Linked DNA regions of Flocculibacter collagenilyticus. The protein of the gene in region 1 interacts with the protein of each later gene in a pairwise test. Links are inferred from orthologs where the notes say so. Each region holds a gene or a part of one and is shown in the gene's direction. Other genes may lie near its edges. The genes, in order: gyrA and gyrB.

What was found.
Region 2: the proteins of gyrA (region 1) and gyrB interact in binary tests that used the Escherichia coli proteins (3 or more experiments, as listed by UniProt). The link is inferred for Flocculibacter collagenilyticus from one-to-one orthologs.

The regions. Positions count from the first base shown.
Region 1 is NZ_CP059888.1:1,939,000-1,943,033, reverse strand. The notes cover bases 1-3,254. They hold gyrA (DNA topoisomerase (ATP-hydrolyzing) subunit A), read left to right. Parts: upstream 1-327; coding sequence 328-3,054; downstream 3,055-3,254. Other genes in these bases: serC (3-phosphoserine/phosphohydroxythreonine transaminase), read left to right, coding at 3,199-3,254; ubiG (bifunctional 2-polyprenyl-6-hydroxyphenol methylase/3-demethylubiquinol 3-O-methyltransferase UbiG), read right to left, coding at 1-92. In the rest of the region: more of serC, read left to right, coding at 3,255-4,034. UniProt on the Escherichia coli protein: A type II topoisomerase that negatively supercoils closed circular double-stranded (ds) DNA in an ATP-dependent manner to maintain chromosomes in an underwound state.
Region 2 is NZ_CP059888.1:3,531-13,233, forward strand. Bases 1-3,062 are described here. They hold gyrB (DNA topoisomerase (ATP-hydrolyzing) subunit B), read left to right. Parts: upstream 1-352; coding sequence 353-2,773; downstream 2,774-3,062. Other genes in these bases: recF (DNA replication/repair protein RecF), read left to right, coding at 1-340; HUU81_RS00025 (ABC transporter ATP-binding protein), read right to left, coding at 2,880-3,062. Also shown: more of HUU81_RS00025, read right to left, coding at 3,063-3,602; HUU81_RS00030 (HlyD family secretion protein), read right to left, coding at 3,635-4,894; HUU81_RS00035 (ABC transporter permease), read right to left, coding at 4,922-7,351; HUU81_RS00040 (sensor histidine kinase), read right to left, coding at 7,775-9,070; HUU81_RS00045 (sigma-54-dependent transcriptional regulator), read right to left, coding at 9,051-9,703. UniProt on the Escherichia coli protein: DNA gyrase negatively supercoils closed circular double-stranded DNA in an ATP-dependent manner to maintain chromosomes in an underwound state.

The DNA.
Region 1 (4,034 bases):
TCTAAATCCCACCAACGCGACGCGATACTTTCAAATTTTGCAATTTCGGTTAAATCTACATTTGGGTGGGTAAGTTTTTCTATTTGAGTCATGACATATACTGTAAAAATTAGAATTTTAGCTATCTTACTTTTTTTAGTGAATTAACTCATTAAAATTTTATATTTGCGCTTAAATTTCTAGCGCCTATAAAAGACTAGATCAGTAGTTATATTGTGTTAGAATTGCTGTCTTATTTAAAATAATAATTATCTTCTTATTAAGTGATGAGACTCCTTTTCATCGCTTGTATAGTAGTAAAATTGAGTATCAGGGAATATTCTTTATATGACAGATTTGGCAAAAGAAATTCTTCCGATCAACATTGAAGATGAGTTAAAAAACTCGTATCTAGATTATGCAATGAGCGTAATCGTTGGTCGTGCCTTACCAGACGTTAGAGATGGCTTAAAACCTGTCCATCGCCGCGTTCTATTTGCAATGAACGAATTAAGCAACGACTGGAACAAACCTTACAAAAAATCTGCACGTATTGTTGGTGACGTAATCGGTAAATATCACCCTCATGGTGATAGCGCAGTTTACGACACCATTGTTCGTATGGCTCAACCTTTCTCTCTTCGTTACATGTTAGTTGATGGTCAAGGTAACTTTGGTTCTGTTGATGGCGATGCCGCGGCAGCAATGCGTTATACCGAAATCAGAATGGCTAAAATTGCGCACGAACTATTAGCAGATTTAGGTAAAGAAACTGTCGACTTTGTTCCTAACTATGACGGAACTGAAAATATTCCTGCAGTGTTACCTACTAAGGTGCCAGCGTTATTAGTGAATGGCTCTTCTGGTATTGCTGTTGGTATGGCAACAAACATCCCACCTCATAATTTAAATGAAGTGATTAATGGCTGCCTTGCGTTAATTCAAAATCAAGACATCACAATTGATGAGTTGATGGAATATATTCCAGGTCCAGACTTCCCAACTGCTGCTATTATCAATGGTAAAAAAGGCATTGAAGACGCATATAAAACGGGTCGTGGTAAAGTTTATATGCGCGCCAGCGCTGAAATAGAAGTTAACGAAAAAACTAACCGCGAAACTATTGTTGTTAGTGAAATACCATATCAAGTTAACAAAGCGCGTCTAATCGAAAAAATTGCAGAATTAGTTAAAGATAAAAAGATTGAAGGCATCAGTGCATTACGTGATGAGTCTGATAAAGACGGAATGCGTATTGTTATTGAAGTGAAGCGCGGCGAAGTTGGCGAAGTTATTCTTAACAACTTATATGCGCAAACACAAATGCAAACTGTATTCGGCATGAACTTAGTTGCCTTAGCAGATGGCCAGCCTAAGCTATTCAATCTAAAAGAAATGCTTGAAGCATTTGTTACTCACCGCCGCGAAGTTGTTACACGTAGAACTGTATATGACCTAAGAAAAGCCCGCGACAGAGCACATATCTTAGAAGGTTTAGCGATCGCACTTGCTAATATCGATCCTATTATTGAGCTTATTAAAACATCACCAACACCGGCTGAAGCAAAAATTGCATTAACAGCTAAAGGTTGGGACTTAGGTGCTGTTCAAGCAATGATTGAGCGTGCGGGTGAAGATAATCCTTCACGTCCTGAGTGGTTAGAGCCAGAATTCGGTATTCGTGACGGGTTATATTTCTTAACTGAACAGCAAGCACAAGCCATTTTAGACTTACGTTTACATAAACTTACTGGTCTTGAACACGAAAAAATTATTGGCGAATACAAAGAGCTATTAGATTTAATTGCTGAGTTATTACACATTCTTGCTAGTCCAGACCGTTTAATGGAAGTTATTCGTGACGAACTAGTTGAAGTGAAAACAGTATATGGTGATGAGCGAAGAACAGATATTCAAGCTGCTTCACACGACATTAGTCTTGAAGACTTAATTTCTGAAGAAGATGTTGTCGTAACACTATCACATGAAGGTTACTGTAAGTACCAGCCATTATCTGACTATGAAGCTCAGCGTCGTGGTGGTAAAGGTAAGTCAGCAACTAAGATGAAAGACGAAGATTTCATCGAAAAACTATTGGTAGCTAATACGCATGACACCATCTTATGTTTCTCTAATGCTGGTAAATTATATTGGTTAAAAGTTTACCAATTACCGCTGGCAACGCGTACGGCAAGAGGCAAGCCTATCGTTAATTTATTGCCTTTAGATGAAGGCGAGAAAATTACCACGATTCTTCCTGTTAGAGAGTACGAAGAAAATAAATACATCTTAATGGCAACTGCGCAAGGTACCGTTAAGAAAACACCACTAACTGCATACTCTCGCCCAAGAGCGAACGGTATTATAGCTGTTAACCTTCGTGATGATGATCAACTTATTGGTGCAGATATCACAAATGGTGAAAACGACATCATGCTATTCTCTGCTTTTGGTAAAGTTGTTCGTTTTAACGAAAAAGTAAGAGATTCTGAAACAGGTGAAGTTAAAATCGACCCTGAAACAGGTGAAGAGATGCTTGCTCTGCGTCCAATGGGAAGAACAGCCGCAGGTGTAAGAGGTATTAAACTTAAAGAAGGTGATACGGTTAAGTCACTTATCATTCCAAATGATGAAGGACAAATTCTTACGGTAACTGAAAATGGTTACGGTAAGCGTACACCACTAGAAGAATACCCAGCCAAGAGCCGTGCAACTCAAGGCGTTGTTTCAATAAAAGTATCTGAAAGAAATGGTAACGTTGTAGGTGCTATTCAGGTTACAGATAATGATGAAATGATGTTAATTAGTGACCAAGGTACATTAGTACGTACACGTGTTCATGAAGTGTCAGTAGTAGGCAGAAACACACAAGGTGTGATTCTAATTCGAACTGCTGAAAACGAACATGTAGTTGGCTTACAAAGAATCGATGAGATGCAATGTTCTGATGAACAAATTGATGAAGATGATGAAAACGCAACTGAAGTAGGTAGCGAAGAAACATCAGCTCAGCAACAGCATCCAGAAAATGGACCTGAAGACGCTAATAACGTCGATGGTTCAAACGAAGAGTAGTTTATAAACTATTAAGAAAACGAGCGGCTTATCCCGCTCGTTTTTTGTTTTAATCAACCTAATTTTGAATATGCACGATAATTCAAAACATATCTTCATACATGCAATTCAATTTTGAGTATAAAATTTATTTGAGGAGTATTAATGTCAGTTTACAATTTCTGTGCGGGACCTGCGATGTTACCCGCTGCTGTTATGGAAAAAGCACAAAAAGAGTTTATTAATTGGCAAAACCTTGGCTGCTCAATTATGGAAGTTAGCCACCGTAGTCCTGCGTTTTTATCTGTGGCAGAGCGCGCAGAAGAAAACTTACGCAAATTGATGGGAATTAGTGATGAATACGCGGTGCTATTTATGCACGGTGGTGGTAGAGGTCAGTTCTCTGCCGTTCCGCTAAATTTAACGAGCGCGTCAGACCAAATTGGCAACTACATTGTGAGTGGCACCTGGTCTAAAACCGCAGAAATTGAAGCTCAGAAATTTTGTCAAACTCATGCCTGTAATGTTATTCAGCGAGTAGATGGTAAATTATCTACTACTCCAGTTTCACAGTGGGACCTAAACAATAACGCTAAGTTCATTCATTATTGTACTAATGAAACCGTAGATGGTATTGAGATAAATGAAGTACCTTCATTTAACGATCAACTGATCGTTGCTGACATGTCATCAAATATTTTGTCAAAAGAAATAGACGTGAATCAGTTTGATGTAATTTACGCAGGTGCTCAAAAAAATATAGGTCCTTCTGGCTTATCAATAGTTGTTATACGTAAAAGCATCATCGGCAATAAACAAACGGCTATCCCGTGTATTCAAGATTATCAATTAGCATACGAAAACAATAGCATGTTTAATACGCCCCCAACGTTTTCATGGTATTTAGCAGGCGTCGTGTTCGAATGGTTACTTGAACAAGGTGGCGTATCTGAAGTTGAGCAAGTTAACGCCGAAAAAGCACGTTTACTATACGACTATAT
Region 2 (9,703 bases), 1.9 Mb from region 1 along the record:
GTCTGGTCCTCATAAGGCCGACTTGAAAATTCAATCACGCGGTTTAGCTATCCAAGATACTTTATCGCGAGGGCAGTTAAAGTTATTGTTGTACATCTTAAAGGTTGTACAAAGTAAGTATATTTATTCGTGCACCGCACGAGATACAATTTTACTGTTTGATGACTTACCGTCTGAAGTTGATGATGATAATAAAAATTTGCTGGCAGACTTAATGAAGTACAGTGCTTCACAAGTATTTGTCACTTGTATTGATCAAACTCAGGTTGCGGATATTCAAACAAAATTTAGCGTAAATAATGCAATGTTTCACGTGGAACATGGGCAAATACGTGGTTAATGGAAAAATAATATGTCTGAAAATAATTACGATTCTTCCAGCATTAAAGTTTTGAAGGGCTTAGATGCAGTAAGAAAAAGACCTGGAATGTATATCGGTGATACTGATGATGGCACTGGTCTTCACCACATGGTATTTGAGGTCGTAGATAACTCGATTGATGAAGCGTTAGCAGGGCATTGTTCTGATATCGTGATCACCATTCACAACGATGAGTCAGTATCAGTACGTGATGATGGGCGTGGTATTCCTACCTCTATTCATGAAGAAGAAGGTGTGTCAGCAGCAGAAGTTATTATGACGGTTCTGCATGCAGGTGGTAAATTTGACGACAATTCGTATAAAGTATCCGGTGGCTTGCACGGTGTTGGTGTTTCAGTAGTAAATGCTTTATCGACTAAGTTACAGTTAACGATCCGTCGCGAAGGCAAAATCCATGAACAAATTTACCGTCATGGTGTGCCAGATGAGCCATTAAAAGCGATTGGTGACACAGAAAGCACAGGTACTGAATTACGTTTTTGGCCAAGCCCTGAAACGTTTACAGACATTAAATTCCATTACGATATCTTGGCAAAACGCTTACGCGAATTATCATTCTTAAACTCTGGTGTTAGCATTAGGCTTCAAGATGAGCGTGATGATCGTAATGACCACTTCAAATACGAAGGTGGTATTCAAGCATTTGTTGAGTACTTAAACCAGAATAAAACGCCAATTCACCCTAAAGTATTCTCGTTCACGTCTGAGCGTGAAGAAGATGGTATTTCTGTTGAAGTGTCAATGCAATGGAATGACTCATTCCAAGAGAACATATTCTGCTTCACTAATAACATTCCACAGCGTGATGGTGGTACTCACTTAGCAGGTTTTAGAGCGGCATTAACACGTACACTAAATACCTTCATGGAAAAAGAAGGTTACAATAAAAAACAGAAAACCAGTGCAACAGGTGATGATGCGCGTGAAGGGTTAACTGCGGTTGTTTCAGTAAAAGTACCTGATCCAAAGTTCTCATCTCAAACCAAAGACAAGCTAGTATCATCAGAAGTGAAATCTGCGGTTGAAAGTGCAATGTCTGAGTACTTGAACGAATTCTTACTAGAAAATCCGCAAGATACAAAGAACGTTATTGGTAAAATTATTGATGCCGCAAGAGCGCGTGAAGCAGCGCGTAAAGCACGTGAGATGACACGACGTAAAGGTGCACTAGACCTAGCAGGTTTGCCAGGTAAATTAGCGGATTGTCAGGAAAAAGATCCTGCACTTTCTGAAATTTACATAGTGGAGGGTGACTCAGCGGGCGGCTCTGCTAAGCAGGGACGAAACCGTAAAAACCAAGCAATTTTGCCACTAAAGGGTAAAATTCTGAATGTTGAAAAAGCACGTTTTGATAAAATGCTATCTTCTCAAGAAGTTGCAACATTAATTACCGCATTAGGGTGTGGTATTGGGCGTGATGAATATGATCCTGATAAAACTCGCTATCATTCAATTGTAATCATGACCGATGCCGACGTGGATGGTTCACACATTCGTACGTTACTATTGACGTTTTTCTATCGTCAAATGCCTGAAATCATTGAGCGTGGTTATGTTTATATTGCTCAGCCGCCACTTTATAAAGTGAAGAAAGGCAAACAAGAGCGCTATATTAAAGACGATCCAGCGCTAACAGAGTATCTAACTACATTAGCATTAGATAACGCATCGCTACATGTAAATGATCAAGCGCCAGGAATTGCAGGCGAACAGCTAGAGAAAATGGTTAAGCTTTATCATAGTACATTTGCCACGATAGAGCGCTTGTCGCGTAAAATCCCATACCACATGCTAGAGCGACTCATTTATACCTCTACAATGACACTAGAAGACTGTAAAGATAAAGCAGCCATTGAACAGTGGTCGAATGAATTTGTTCAGTCATTAGTTGATATTGAGGTTGATGGTGCTCTTTATACTGCCGGTATTCACGAAGATACAGAGCGTAATTTATTTATGCCAAAAGTGACGATGCGCCAACATGGTATTGATCATGTTTATGTATTTAATCATGACTTCCTATCTTCAGCTGATTATGAAAATATTGGCACATTAGGTAAAGAAATCCATAACCTAATTGAAGAAGGCGGTTACATTAAACGTGGCGAACGTACTAAAGCCGTTAGCAGCTTTAAAGAAGCACTAGAGTGGCTGATGGCAGAATCTAAGCGTGGCTTGTATATACAACGTTATAAAGGACTGGGCGAGATGAACCCAGAACAGCTATGGGAAACAACCATGGATCCTGAAAGCCGTCGTATGCTTAAAGTAACGATTGAAGATGCAGTGGGTGCAGATCAGTTATTCTCAACGTTAATGGGCGATCAAGTAGAACCAAGACGTGCATTCATTGAAGATAACGCATTAAAAGTGGCTAATCTAGACGTTTAGTTACTGAATATTTGAAGTTTTATAGCTTTAAATAGTTTCTTGTATCGATAAAAAAAGCACTTTAAACAGTGCTTTTTTTATTCCTTTTATTTCAGTGTAAGAAAAACTAACAGGCATGAACTGCGATTTTCGACTCTGCTGGTGATGGCGAAGTCAGTATTTCGCCATCTAATAGTTTAAGCTGAGTTGTGGCTCTGTCTGCGTAGCGGGACTCGTGCGTTACCATGCAGATGGTGGTGCCTTTTTGATTTAGCTCGTCGAGTACATCCATTATTTGGTCACCCGTATTCGAGTCTAGATTACCCGTTGCTTCATCGACCAATAAGATAGCAGGCTCTGCGACTAATGCTCGTGCGATGGCAATACGCTGTTGCTGACCACCAGATAATTGGTTCGGTTTGTGCTGGCTTCGGTGAGTCATACTCACCATTTCTAGACATCTATTAACACGCTGCTCGATATCAGCGTTACTGAGCTTTTTGTTGCTATAACGCAAAGGCAGGGCAATATTGTCAAAAACGGTGATTTCATCAATTAGATTAAATGACTGAAATATAAAGCCAATTTTGCTATTTCTGATTTCAGCAGCATCATCAAGTGACAGATTAGCAACATTAGTACCTTCAATTATGTAGTCTCCGCCTGAGGGCATATCAAGCAGGCCTAGCAGTGATAAAAGTGTAGACTTACCACAACCTGAAGGGCCAGATATAGACACGTAGTCGCCCGCTGAAATGGTTAGGTTAACGTTTTTTAATGCGTGTGTTTCCATATCCTCAGTTTCAAAAACTTTGGAAATGTTTCTCATTTGAATTTTAATCTCGCTCATGATGCTGGTTCCTGCTAGTTAAATTTTTGAATTTAAGATTTTACGGTTAGCTCTAATGCGGTGTTTTTTTGGTTTGGTAAATCAGAAATGATAAACACATCATCCGCGTCTGCACCTGTCAAAATTTCGATATAACGACCCGCTTCGCGACCTAGTTTTAGGGTACGTAGTTCGGCTTTAGATATTTCACTGTTTAGGCGATAGAGAGCGATTTCACTAAAAGGCTGAGCATTAGCTGGGCGCTTGATGTAATACACTGCTTTTAATGTGTCAGCAATAATGGTTGCGTCTACGGTTAATTGTGGTCTGGCACTGGTTGGAAGATTGGCGGGCAGGGTGATCTCTACCTCTACCGTGTTATCTTCTACCATAGGGTTGATACGGGCGACTGTGCCAGTAATTTTGTCCTGCCGGGTGTTGATAATAGCGCTTTGTCCTACTTCAATGTGATGTATTTGGCTTTGCGGTACTCTAACGAGCGCGATGAGATCAGTAACACTGCCGATTAAAGCTACTTCCTGACCTGAGGCAAGACTTTGTCCAAGCTCTACAGATAACCTCTGTAATACGCCATTAAACCCCGCTTTTACTTCAAGTGCTTGTAAGCGTGACTGAGCAATATTCAGCTGACCTTGCCTTTGCTTAACAACTTCTTGTTGAATATTTACCGACTCTGCATGAACAAGTTTTAATTGCGCAATGCGTTGCTGAAGGATGCTGATACGTTTTGTTAGCTGGCGCTCTTCTAGTACAGACTCTTGGTACGCGAGCTGCGACACAATGCCTTTTTCAACTAACTTTTCTTCAGCTTGACGATTCAGTGATGCCGTTTCAAACAGCGCTATGATTTCTTCTAGACTGGCCGTTTCATTAAGTGTTTCACGCTTATTGTTGAGCATTAATTGGCGTAAATTCGCTTGTGCTTGAGCTAACTCTTGCTGTGCATTTTCCATTTCTTGGATCAGCTCAGGGTTTTCGAGGCGAACAATAACACTATCAACGGTGACGTTTGCGCCAGGCTTGAGCACAATCTCTTTCACGGTAGCTTGAGTCAATGTAGTAAGCAGTAACTGTTTATTTGAACTGAGTACGCCAAAGCCTTCCGTTTTGACTTCAAGATCCCCCATTACAACACGCTCTATTAAAATATCATCGCGCGATACTGAAACTGCGCCAGCCATTTTGATAGCCCAAATCAGCATCAGCACTAGTGCTGTCGAAACCACAATGATAAGTTGAAGCTTATAGTTAGCGAACAGCTTATGTTGTGGCTTTTTCTTAACTATATCCATTAAGTACTCCTGACGATTTCACGATGACTACTGACTACCTTTTAAAGAGTCGATAGGGCGGGCATTGATAATTGAACGTAGCGGCCAGTAACAGGCAACTAACGCCATCACACTAATCAACACCAGTGTTACCCCAAAGAGTGAAACCAGTTGAATGTTCACGTAACTGGCTAAATCCTCAGAAAAACCAAGATACAAAGCCAATATTACAAACATACTCACAACGATACCTATCGCTACGGCACCAGCATTATTTTTTATAATCAGATGGGTGATGTCTGCACGCTTGGCACCAATGGCAAGGCGTGTACCTAATTCGAGCTTGCGCATTTGAGTGGCATAACTAATAACGCCATATAAGCCAATAGTAGCCAGAAAGAAACTTAACATGGCTAATACAGCGCTAGTAATGGCGGTGGTGTATTGGGTAAATAATCGTTGATCGCGCAGTTCATTCAGGGTATTCATTTGTTTAATCACTAGCTGATTGTTTACTTGTTGCGTTAGGCTAATTACTTGTTCGCGCGATAAGCTTTGGTTTGGTTTAAGTTTGATCATGTAGCGCGTATCGGCTTCAGTGGTTAGCCTAAATGCGCGCATAGGAACGTCACTTTCGGTGGGCATGTATACGCCTTTTACTATACCGCTAACGGTTAAGGTAAGGTTTCTGGTAAATCTGATTTTGCTGCCGATTGCGCTCCCTTGTGGTGCTATTTCTTTGGCATAAACGTCATTGATGATCAGCAGGTTATTGCCGTCTTTAAGATCGGCTTCGCTAAATAAATCACCTTCAATAAGCGGTTGATTGATTAAATCAAAGTACTTACCGTCAACCGATTTAGTTTTAACCACGAAACGCTCATCAGTAGAGTCAATATTCTGGCCAGCCACTGCGGCATCATCAAAGGGTGTAGCACCTAGAGAGACAGCTTCAACTTGAGGCAGTTCCAATAACTTTTCTTTGAGTGCCAATACCATGGTCTTTTTCTCTTCATTGGTAACCTCATCAGCGGCATTAAGCGACAGTTCAAGCGATGTGATGTTTTCAGTATTAAACCCCAGTGGTTGGTTAATGGCTTTCAATGAGTCTTTCAACAACCCCATATTGACGAAAATTAGCACGGTTACAATGGCAACCTGAGATGTGATAAGGAAACGACGTACTTTTCTTGAAACCTGCACACCAGTCCCTTTTCCGCTAGACTGTAAAATCGTATTCAAGGCGCGGTAGTTAATCATGCTGGCACTTAGGCGAGCAAAGAATAAACCTAAACAAAGAGCAATAAGTAAAGCTGCGCTTAACGTGAAAGCGTTGATTGCTAACTCATCAACCCGAGGTAAGCGCTCAGCTAGATATTGTTGTAATACCCAGAAGCCTGCATTAGCGATTATCAGCGCCACGACAGATGAGATAAAAACCAGTAAACCAGACTGGGCAAACAAAGTTTGGAATAGGTGCTTTTTACTAGCTCCTATTGCTGCATGGATGGCTAATTGGTGTTGCTGCTCTGCAGTACGAGACATAAATAGGTTAGTGATATTGGCGCAAGCCACTAAGACCAAGCCTATTACACCAACTAACAGCAATAGCACGGTGCCTTGGCTATCGCCTAATATCGCTTCTTGAAATGATAATAAGCCCATCTTTGAAGACCACCCATTGAAAAATGCCATAGACTGAACATTTTCCTGCCATGTGCTATTTATCAAAGTGGTCAGTGACTGTTCTACTTGAGTTTGGCTCATCTCGCTGTTTAATTTGCCAACAAAGAATAATGCGCCATCAATCATGCCCCAAGCTGAACGTAATCTTTCAGCAGTGGAGTTATAGTCCCAAGGTAAAAATACATCAGAATTAATACCTTGCTGATAAATTTGCGGCTCGATGAACGATTTATCCATTACACCAACAATGCGGTAACTGGTATCGTTAAAGGTGACCGACTGCGTTAATATGTTGGGATCACCATGATATTGTGTTTGCCAGGCTTCATAACTCAATATTGCCACTGGGTTGAAGCTGTCTTTGCTTTCGGATTGCTCAAATGTGCGTCCCATTGCCATTTTACCGTCTACGAGCACAAACCAATCGGGCGTGATAAAGGTGGTGTTTACCATGGGCTGTAAAGGATGAGAAATCAGCACGTTTTCTTCATATTTTACCAGTGCTGATTGGCTAAATAGGGTTTGCTTGTCAAACAGATGCACTACGCCAGGGTAGGTATGAGAGCTGGCAACTTCCTCGTCCTTATCATTAAACAAGGTAAAGTTAACCTGATATAAATCTTGCTGATCGGGGTAAGGTAAAGGTTTAGCAATCAGTATGTAAGCCAAGGTTAGAATACACAATAAAGCGCCTAAAGTGATACCTAAAGTGGTAACGACTGCCACCATGAATCCCTTTTTTTCACTTAACCCAGCCCAAGCCTGCTTGAGTTGATACATGATATGGTTCATCTTATTATTCCTGTTTCTGTTTGCAGTGCGTAATGTAAACCCGCTTCATTTACAGTATTGGCGCGCTTTCACTCTAATCGTTCAGTTTATCTAAGTTCGTGAGGCTCAATTGCCTTTCACCTAGCAGTAACTTCAATTGCTGTGGGTGTATCTCAGGAGTGAATTGCTAATAACGTGCCAGCGTTGAATGCTTAACCGCTAATGTTTCTTTGTTTGTGCGATTAACGTACAACATGGCTTATAAATAAAGGGATTCAGGGTGATTGGATAGTTAGAGATGTTGCATTGGTTCATTGCTATGCAGGGTGTATTAGTTGTGTTTACTTAAAAATAATAGCGCGCTTTCGATTCGATTTACCGATATCGGACTGTTACCGTCCGATATCGGACACGTTATTCAGTCACCACGTTCTAACATCCTTGCTATTGAATCTTGATGATTTTCAATGGTAGTGTGATCTGGACAGTCACCCCATTGCCATGATTATTTTCTAAGCGGATATGACCTTGATGTTGTTCAATAATATTGCGACAAAAGCTCAGTCCAATTCCTTGGCCATCTTGCTTGGTAGAAAATAAGGGAACAAAGGCATTTTCTGGATTGGCAAAACCATGGCCATCATCAACCACTTTCATACAGCTTTTGTGTTTATCTTCACTAAATTCTAGGCTCACCGTTTTGGCACCTGCTTCGTAAGCATTTTTGATCAGGTTGATAAGTACCTGCTCTAAAAGGGATTGATCTGCCCAAATGAGTTTGGCCTTTAATAAGATGGTTAGGTTTTGTTGGTTAAACAGTCCTTTTAACCGGCCAGCCAGTTGCTCTGTGATTATGTGCTGGTAGTGTAAATGGATGCCTTTCGTTAATGATGCGTAGCGATTAATAAAGTCCTGCAGGTGCAAACAGCGCTCAGAGATAAGGCCTAGTGCATCTTTGTCTCTGTGATTAGTCGCACGTTCCGCTAAACTTTCTGCAATACTAGAAACGGGAGTAAGGGAGTTGCGGATTTCATGACCCATCACGCTGATCATTTGTTGCCAAGCTTTTACCTGACTAGTTCTAACGGCCGACTCAATATTAGTAAACACTAATAATTGATGCGCTATTCCCGCATCAATAAAGCTGCTTTGGCTAATTTGCCACTGCTGTTTCTTTTGTTGCTCTTGCGATTGTAATTGCCAGCCTCCTTCATCTTTAACTAGCCCAAGCATATTTGAGGAGACGTGACGAAACATTTGCCAATGTTGGCCTTCGTAAAGGTGGCTAAACGCACCGTTAGCGTAGGTGAGCTGATCTTTCTGGTTGAAAACCAATACTGGGGTATCTAGTTGGTCAATAAGCTGATATACCAAGAACGCGTGCTGATCGTAGCGCTTCTTTTTCTCCGCAAGGTCTTCACTCAAGTTCCGAAGTTGATGATGAAACTTGCCAACAATGCCAGTGGGAAATTCCGCTTTTGCATACTGCTTGTAGTCTTCTTGACGTACGGCCTCAAGGTGTAGCAATGCGCGACGGAAACTGCACATGACGTTGGCACGAAACACCTTAATCGCATAGATGCAAGCAATGGTTAAACTTGAGGTAATCAGCACGATTTGCCACGTTAACAACGCTAATTGCGACAGTAGAACATAATTCAGCAATAAAAATAGCATGGCGAATAGGCTAAGCCATAAGGTAATAAAGCGTTCAAGGTTTTTACCTTTGAATGTCGTCATACTTTTCTAAACGGCGATATAAGGAGGATTTAGTAAGCCCAAGTAATTTTGCAGCGTGAGTCATATTATTATCAGTATTGTTCAGTGCTTTTTTAATAAGTGCTTTTTCTGCCTGTTCTAATGTCATCATGCTAATAGAATCTTGGCTGTTGCTGGCAGGTGAACTTGAAAGTGGCAAGTATTGCTCTGTTATTTCACTGCCTTTAGCCAGTAAAACTGCTCGCTCCATCAAGTGGCTTAACTCTCGAATATTACCCGGCCAATGGTAACCAGTTAAATTTTGTTTAGCTTGCGTGTTTAGTGAAAGCGCGGGTTTTTGGTATTTTTGCGTATAAATATCAATAAAATATTCAGCGAGTGGAACAATATCTGCTTGTCTTTCTTGTAAAGACGGTACACGAAATTCAAGGGTGTTCAGACGATAATACAAATCTTCACGAAACGCTTCGTTAACGATGAGTTTTTTAAGATCGCCGTTGGTGGCGCTAATAATACGAGCGTGCATTTGTTGAGTTTGACTGGAGCCTAAGGCTTCGTATTGACCTGACTCTAACACCCGCAATAACTTTGCTTGTTGCGAAAGTGGGATATTCGCAATTTCGTCAAGGAACAGTGTGCCATGCTTGGCTAATT